Sagittula sp. P11: one gene and its partner. The protein of the gene in region 2 interacts with the protein of the main gene of each other region in a pairwise test. Links are inferred from orthologs where the notes say so. Each region holds a gene or a part of one and is shown on either strand. Other genes may lie near its edges. The genes, in order: aceE and nth.

Evidence for each region.
Region 1: the proteins of nth (region 2) and aceE interact in binary tests that used the Escherichia coli proteins (3 or more experiments, as listed by UniProt). The link is inferred for Sagittula sp. P11 from one-to-one orthologs.

The regions. Positions count from the first base shown.
Region 1 is NZ_CP021913.1:1,887,972-1,891,546, forward strand. Bases 259-3,518 are described here. They hold aceE (pyruvate dehydrogenase (acetyl-transferring), homodimeric type), read right to left. Parts: upstream 3,120-3,518; coding sequence 459-3,119; downstream 259-458. Other genes in these bases: aceF (dihydrolipoyllysine-residue acetyltransferase), read right to left, coding at 259-437; CDO87_RS09250 (DNA recombination protein RmuC), read right to left, coding at 3,354-3,518. Also shown: more of aceF, read right to left, coding at 1-258; more of CDO87_RS09250, read right to left, coding at 3,519-3,575. UniProt on the Escherichia coli protein: Component of the pyruvate dehydrogenase (PDH) complex, that catalyzes the overall conversion of pyruvate to acetyl-CoA and CO(2).
Region 2 is NZ_CP021913.1:2,307,032-2,310,227, forward strand. Bases 4-2,884 are described here. They hold nth (endonuclease III), read right to left. Parts: upstream 1,826-2,884; coding sequence 1,181-1,825; downstream 4-1,180. Other genes in these bases: CDO87_RS11175 (adenosine kinase), read right to left, coding at 4-908; CDO87_RS11190 (methylated-DNA--[protein]-cysteine S-methyltransferase), read left to right, coding at 2,045-2,884. In the rest of the region: more of CDO87_RS11175, read right to left, coding at 1-3; more of CDO87_RS11190, read left to right, coding at 2,885-2,887; CDO87_RS11195 (heme-degrading domain-containing protein), read left to right, coding at 2,950-3,196. UniProt on the Escherichia coli protein: DNA repair enzyme that has both DNA N-glycosylase activity and AP-lyase activity. The DNA N-glycosylase activity releases various damaged pyrimidines from DNA by cleaving the N-glycosidic bond, leaving an AP (apurinic/apyrimidinic) site.

The DNA of each region.
Region 1 (3,575 bases), 420 kb from region 2 along the record:
ACCTCGACCCGGCGGGCGAATGCCCGGACGGACGGCGAGGCGTGGACCTTGTTGAACCCCTTGTCGGTCACGGCAGAGGGCGCCGGGGCGGCCTGCTGTCCGGCAGAGGACTCCTTCGGCGCGTCCTTGGATTCGCTCTTGGAGGTGTCCTTCGACTCTTCCTTGGGCGCCTCGGACTTCTCTTCCTTGGCGGCGCCCGCGTCGTCGCCTTCCAGCAGGATGATGACGGTGCCTTCGGACACCTTGTCGCCTTCGGAGACCAGGATCTCCTTCACCTTGCCCGCGGCGGACGACGGCACTTCCATCGTCGCCTTGTCGGATTCCAGTTCGATCAGCGCGTCCTCTTCCGCGACGGTGTCGCCGACGCTCACAAGGATGCTGACCACCGGGACATCGGTGAAATCGCCGATGTCCGGCACTTTAACTTCGGTTGCCATTCGTATTCCCTCCTCGTGCCGTCAAACCAAACGCGGGTTCGGCTTGCCGCCGTCGATGTCGTATTTCTTCATGGCCGCCTCGAGATCCTTGTCCGAGACGACGCCTTCGCGCCAAAGGTCCACCATCGCCGCGGCGGCGATGTGGTTGGCGTCCACCTCGAAGAACTTGCGCAGGTTCACCCGGCTGTCCGAGCGGCCGAAGCCGTCGGTGCCCAGCACGGTGAAGCGCTGCTTGACCGCACCGCGCACCTGTTCGGCGTAGTTCTTCATGTAGTCGGTCGCCACCACGATCGGGCCCTGCACGTTGGTCAGGGTCTGGGTGATGTAGGGCACCCGCTCTTCCGCGAACGGGTTGAGACGGTTGTGCCGCTCGCAGTCCTGGTAGTCGCGGGCGAGTTCGTTGAACGAGGTCGCCGACCAGATGTCGGAAGTGACGGCAAAGTCCTCCTCCAGCATCTTCGCTGCCTTGATCGCCTGCACGAGGATCGTGCCGGAGCCCATCAGGTTGACGTGCTTCTTGGCGGGCTTGTCGGCCTTCTTCATCCGGTAGAGGCCCTTGATGATGCCCTCTTCGGCGCCCATCGGCATTTCCGGGTGATGGTAGTTCTCGTTCATCAGGGTCAGGTAGAAGTAGACGTCCTCCTGGTCCACGAACATCCGCTGCAGGCCGTTCTGCACGATCACCGCCACCTCGTAGGAGAAGGTCGGGTCGTAGCTGATGCAGTTCGGGATGGTCCCGGCAAGGATGTGGCTGTGGCCGTCCTCGTGCTGCAGGCCCTCGCCGTTCAGCGTGGTCCGCCCGGCGGTGCCACCCAGCATGAAGCCGCGCGCACGGCTGTCACCGGCGGCCCAGGCGAGATCGCCGATCCGCTGGAAGCCGAACATCGAGTAGTAGATGTAGAACGGGATCATCGGGACGCCGTGGTTGGAATACGACGTTGCCGCCGCGATCCAGTCCGCCATGGCACCGGCCTCGTTGATGCCTTCCTGCAGCACCTGGCCGTCCTTCGATTCCTTGTAGTAGGACATCTGTTCACGGTCTTCGGGGGTATAAAGCTGCCCCTTCGGATTGTAGATGCCCACCGACCGGAACAGCCCTTCCATCCCGAAGGTGCGGCTTTCGTCCGGCACGATCGGCACGACCTGCTTGCCCACCTTCTTGTCCCGCAGGAGCGTGGTCAGGATGCGGACAAAGGCCATCGTGGTCGAGAACTCGCGGTCGCCGGAATCCTGCAGCTCCTTCTTGAAAGCGTCGAGTTGCGGGATCTCCAGCTTCGGCGCGTCGGTGAACCGCTTGGGGAAGGCCCCGCCCAGTTCCTTGCGCTTCTCGGCAAGGTAGGCCTTCTGCGCGTTGTTCAGCGTCACGAAGGGCGCGTCGCCCTTTTCCAGTTCCTCGTCGGTCACCGGGATGCGGAAGCGGTCGCGCATCGCCTTGAGCTGGTCCACCTGCATCTTCTTCTGCTGGTGGGTGGTGTTCTGGCCCTCGCCGGCGGTGCCCATGCCGTAGCCCTTGACGGTCTTCACCAGCAGGACGGTCGGCTGACCTTCGGACTTCGTGGCGCGCAGGAAGGCGTTGTAGACCTTCTTCGGATCGTGGCCGCCGCGGCGCAGCGCCCAGATCTGGTCGTCGGTCCAGTCCTTCACCAGTTCGGCGGTCTCCGGGTACTTGCCAAAGAAATGCTTGCGGATGTAGGCGCCGTCCTTCGACTTGAAGGTCTGGTAGTCGCCGTCGATGGTCTCGTCCATCAGCTGGCGCAGCTTGCCGGAGGTGTCCTGTTCCAGAAGCTCGTCCCAGCCCCGGCCCCAGAGCAGCTTGATGACATCCCAGCCGGAGCCGCGGAAGTTGCCCTCGAGCTCCTGCACGATCTTGGAGTTGCCGCGCACCGGACCGTCGAGGCGCTGCAGGTTGCAGTTCACCACGAAGATCAGGTTGTCGAGCCCTTCGCGGGCGGCCAGGTGGATGGCGCCCAGCGATTCCGGCTCGTCCATCTCGCCGTCGCCGAGGAAGGCCCAGACCTTGCGGTCGCCCATGTCGATGTGGCCGCGGTTGTGCATGTATTTCATGAACCGTGCCTGGTAGATCGCCATCAGCGGGCCGAGGCCCATGCTGACCGTCGGGAACTGCCAGTAGTCGGGCATCAGCCAGGGGTGCGGGTAGGAGGAAAGACCCTCGCCGCCGACTTCGGAACGGAACAGCTTCAGCTGCTCCTCGCTGATCCGGCCCTCCATGAAGGAGCGCGCGTAGATGCCGGGGATCACGTGGCCCTGGAAGAACACCAGATCGCCGCCGTGGATCGCGCTCTTGGAGCGCCAGAAGTGGTTGAGGCCCACGTCATAGAGCGCGGCAGAGGACGCGAACGATGCGATGTGGCCGCCGTATTCGGAGGATTCCTTGTTCCGCTTCACCACCGTCGCCATGGCGTTCCAGCGGTTGATGGTGCGGATGCGCCATTCCATCTCCGCATCGCCGGGCATGTCGACCTCGTCGTCCGGCGAAATGGTGTTCTGGTAAGGGGTCGTCGCAGAAAAGGGCAGCCTTGCCCCGGCTGCCCTTGCGCGCTGAACCGCCTTGTCCAACAGGAAATGCGCACGGTCCGCACCGTCGCGCTCGATCACATCCTCGATGGCTTCCTGCCATTCCTGGGATTCGACCGGATCAAGATCCTGGGGAGCGTCTTTCATGTATTCTCCTCCTGCCACCGATGCCGCAGTGCGGCATTGGTTTAGCTCTAAACAATTCCACAGCCTTGCCGAAGCAAACTGCCCATTGGGGAGAAGCCTAGCACAATCCTCCCATGGTTAAAGTGGGGTCTATCAGGGGGCGTGACGGAGCGGCAGATTACCCGCCGCATAACGTCCATGCGCGGGGCGCATAACTTGGGACGCGGAGCGCATAGCTAATAGTTCAGTGTTAAACTACTTCTGCGGAACCGGCTGCGCGGTCCGGTCGGTCAGCACCAAAGGCTCTTCGGACAGTTCCTCGAAATCGAAATTATCCAGTCTTCTCGCCCGCTTACCGGCCTTGTCGGCGCTGATGCGAATGTCTTCGATGTCCTTCGCGGCCATCCCGAAATGCCGGTCGAGGTTGCCGACACGGATGCCCAGACGCTCCAGATCGCCGGACAGCGCGTGCAATTC
Region 2 (3,196 bases):
GCGACGGTGCCCATGCGGCCGGCGGTGGCCATGTCGCGCCCGGTCGCCAGACCGTAAAGGAAACCGGCAGCGAACTGGTCGCCTGCCCCGGTCGCATCCACCGGCACGATCTTTTCCACCGGGACGTCCGTCCGCGTGCCGTCCCGCAGCACAGACACGCCGTCGCCCGACCGGGTGCAGACCACCAGCGGGCAGATCGCGCCCACCGCCTTCAGGTCGGCCTCGAGGTTGTCGTTGCCGTAGAGCGACCGGATCTCCGCCTCATTGCCGATGACATAGTCCATCTCGTGCTCGATCAGCCGCAGGAAATCTTCCCGGTGCCGTTCCACGCAGAACGGGTCGGAGATCGCGATGCCCACCTTGCCGCCCGCCGCCCGGCAGGACCGCGCCGCCTTCAGGAAGGCCTCTTTCCCCTTGTCCTTGTCGAAGAGGTAGCCTTCGAGGAACAGGATCTCCGCCTCCGCGGCCACCTCCTCCGAGACATCCTCCGGCGCCAGCTCGGCCGAGATCCCGAGGTAGGTGTTCATCGACCGCTCCCCGTCGGGCGAGACGAAGATCATCGAACGCGAGGTCGGCAGCTCGCCGCCCGCCACCGGCGGGTTGACGAAATCGGTGCCGTCGTCGGCCATGGCATCGGCGTAGAACCGGCCAAGCGCGTCGTCCCGCACCCGCCCGATGAACCCGGTCCTGAGCCCCATGGCGCCGATCCCGGCCAGCGTGTTGGCGACAGAGCCGCCGGGCGCCTCCACCCGGTCCTTCATCGCGCCGTAAAGGTGTTCCGCGCGTTCGCGCTCCACCAGTTGCATGATGCCCTTCTGGATGCCCATGAGGTCGAGGAACCTGTCGCTCTCCCGGGTCAGCACATCGACGATGGCGTTGCCGATCCCGACAACCTGGTACTTCTTCATGAGGTCTTACTCCTGCAGGATGGCATCCGCGCGGCGGGCAAGGCCCCGGGCCGGGCGGCTCAGGGTGCACGCCACCGGAAGGACGTCCATCCGGGTGGAAATTTCAGTCAGGTCGATCTGCGCAAAGGACGCGCCCCGGACATCCGCCCGTCCGGTAAGCCCGACAACCGCACCCGCCTTCCGCCAACCGCCGTCCGTTCCACGAACAGCGGCACGACAGGCCCCGGTCCCCGGTGCCGGCGGCACCCGGTGGGGCACGTTCACGCGATGGCTCATGCGGTCTTTTCCTCGAACGGGCAGAGATCGTTTATGAGACACGCCTTGCATTTCGGTTTACGCGCCACGCAGATGTAGCGCCCGTGCAGGATCAGCCAGTGATGCGCGTGCTGCTGGAAATCCACCGGCACGTGATCCTCGATGGCCCGCTCCACGGCGACCACGTCCTTGCCCGGACAGATCCCCGTCCGGTTGCCGACCCGGAAGATATGCGTGTCCACCGCCTGCGCCGGGTAATGCCACCACATGTTCAGCACGACATTCGCCGTCTTCCGCCCCACACCGGGCAGCGATTCCAGCGCGGCGCGCGAACAGGGCACCTCGCCGCCGTACTCCTCCACGAGGATGCGCGACAGCTTGATGACGTTCTTCGCCTTGTTGCGGAACAGCCCGATCGTCTTGATGTGCTCGATCAGCCCCTCTTCGCCCAGCGCCAGCATCTTCTCCGGCGTGTCCGCCACGGCGAACAGCCCCGCCGTCGCCTTGTTCACGCCCGCGTCCGTCGCCTGCGCCGACAGCGCCACCGCGACCACCAGCGTGTAGGCGTTCACGTGGTTCAGTTCGCCCTTCGGCTCGGCCTCCGCCGCCCGGAAGCGCGAGAACACCTCACGCAGGGTGTGATAATCCATCTGCCTGGCCATGAAACCGTCATGCCCGCTCGCGCGCCCGCCCGCAAGCACCGCGCCGCCCCCCGCCCTTCATCTTGGCAAAAATACCTCTGGGGGGCCGAAGGCGGGGGCAGCGCCCCCTCCGCCCCGAAGGATCCCGCGCCGCCCGGACAGGCCGGGCCCAAAACCGCAAGAAACGGGCTGCGCAGCCCCCGCGCCCCACGCTATCTTCCCCCCAAAGGAGCCAGCGCCATGCCCAGGGACGACACCGAAAGCTACCACTACCACGTCATGGCCCGCGCCATCGAGGCGGTCGACCGCCTCGGGCCGAAGGCCACCCTCGACCAGCTCGCGGCCGAGATGCGCATGTCGCCCGCCCACTTCCAGCGGCTCTTCAGCCAGTGGGCGGGCGTTTCGCCGAAGCGGCTGCAGCAGTACTTCACCCTGGGCCACGCCAAGGCGCTGCTGCAGGACCGTTTCACCACGCTGGAAACCGCGCTCGCCACCGGGCTCTCCGGCGGCGGCCGCCTGCACGACCTCTTCCTCAGGTGGGAGGCGATGAGCCCCGGCGACTTCGCCCGCGGCGGGCTGGGGCTCACCATCTACTGGGGCTGGTTCGAAAGCCCCTTCGGCCCGGCGCTCGTCATGGGCACCGACAAGGGCATCTGCGGCATCGCCTTCTCGGCGGAAACGACCGAGGAACACGCCATGCAGGACCTCACCGGCCGCTGGCCCAACGCCACCTATGTCGAGGACCCGATGCGCCTGCGCCCCTGGGTGATCGCCGCCTTCGGCCAGCAGGCCGAGGGGCCGGTGCCGCTCTTCCTGATCGGCGCGCCCTTCCAGATCAAGGTCTGGGAGGCCCTCATGCGCATCCCCTCCGGCCATGTCACCACCTACTCGGAAATCGCCGAGGCCATCGGCCATCCGAAGGCCGTGCGCGCCGTGGGCACCGCCGTGGGCCGCAACCCGATCAGCTTCCTGATCCCCTGCCACCGCGCCCTGCGCAAATCCGGCGGGCTCGGCGGCTACCACTGGGGCATCCCGGTGAAACGCGCGCTGCTGGCATGGGAATCGGCGCGGCTCGAAGCCTGAGCAGCCCCTTGCAGACCCGGCCAGCGCCCCTAAACTCCGCCCCACCCGGAGGAGGAGCGCCCATGCCGCAGGACCTGATCGCCGCCATAAAGGAGCAGGAGCGCGCCCTCGTGCTCCCCGCCTTCAACGAGGACACGGCCTTTGCCATCGGCTGCGCCCTGCGCGAGCGCGCGCAGGCCATCGCCGCCCCCGTCTCCATCGAGATACGCTCCTCCGCCCGCCGCTATTTCTTTACGACGCTGCCCGGCGCCACGCCCAACAACGAGGAATGGGGCCGCCGCAAGGGCAACACCGTGCTCCGGACGTGGA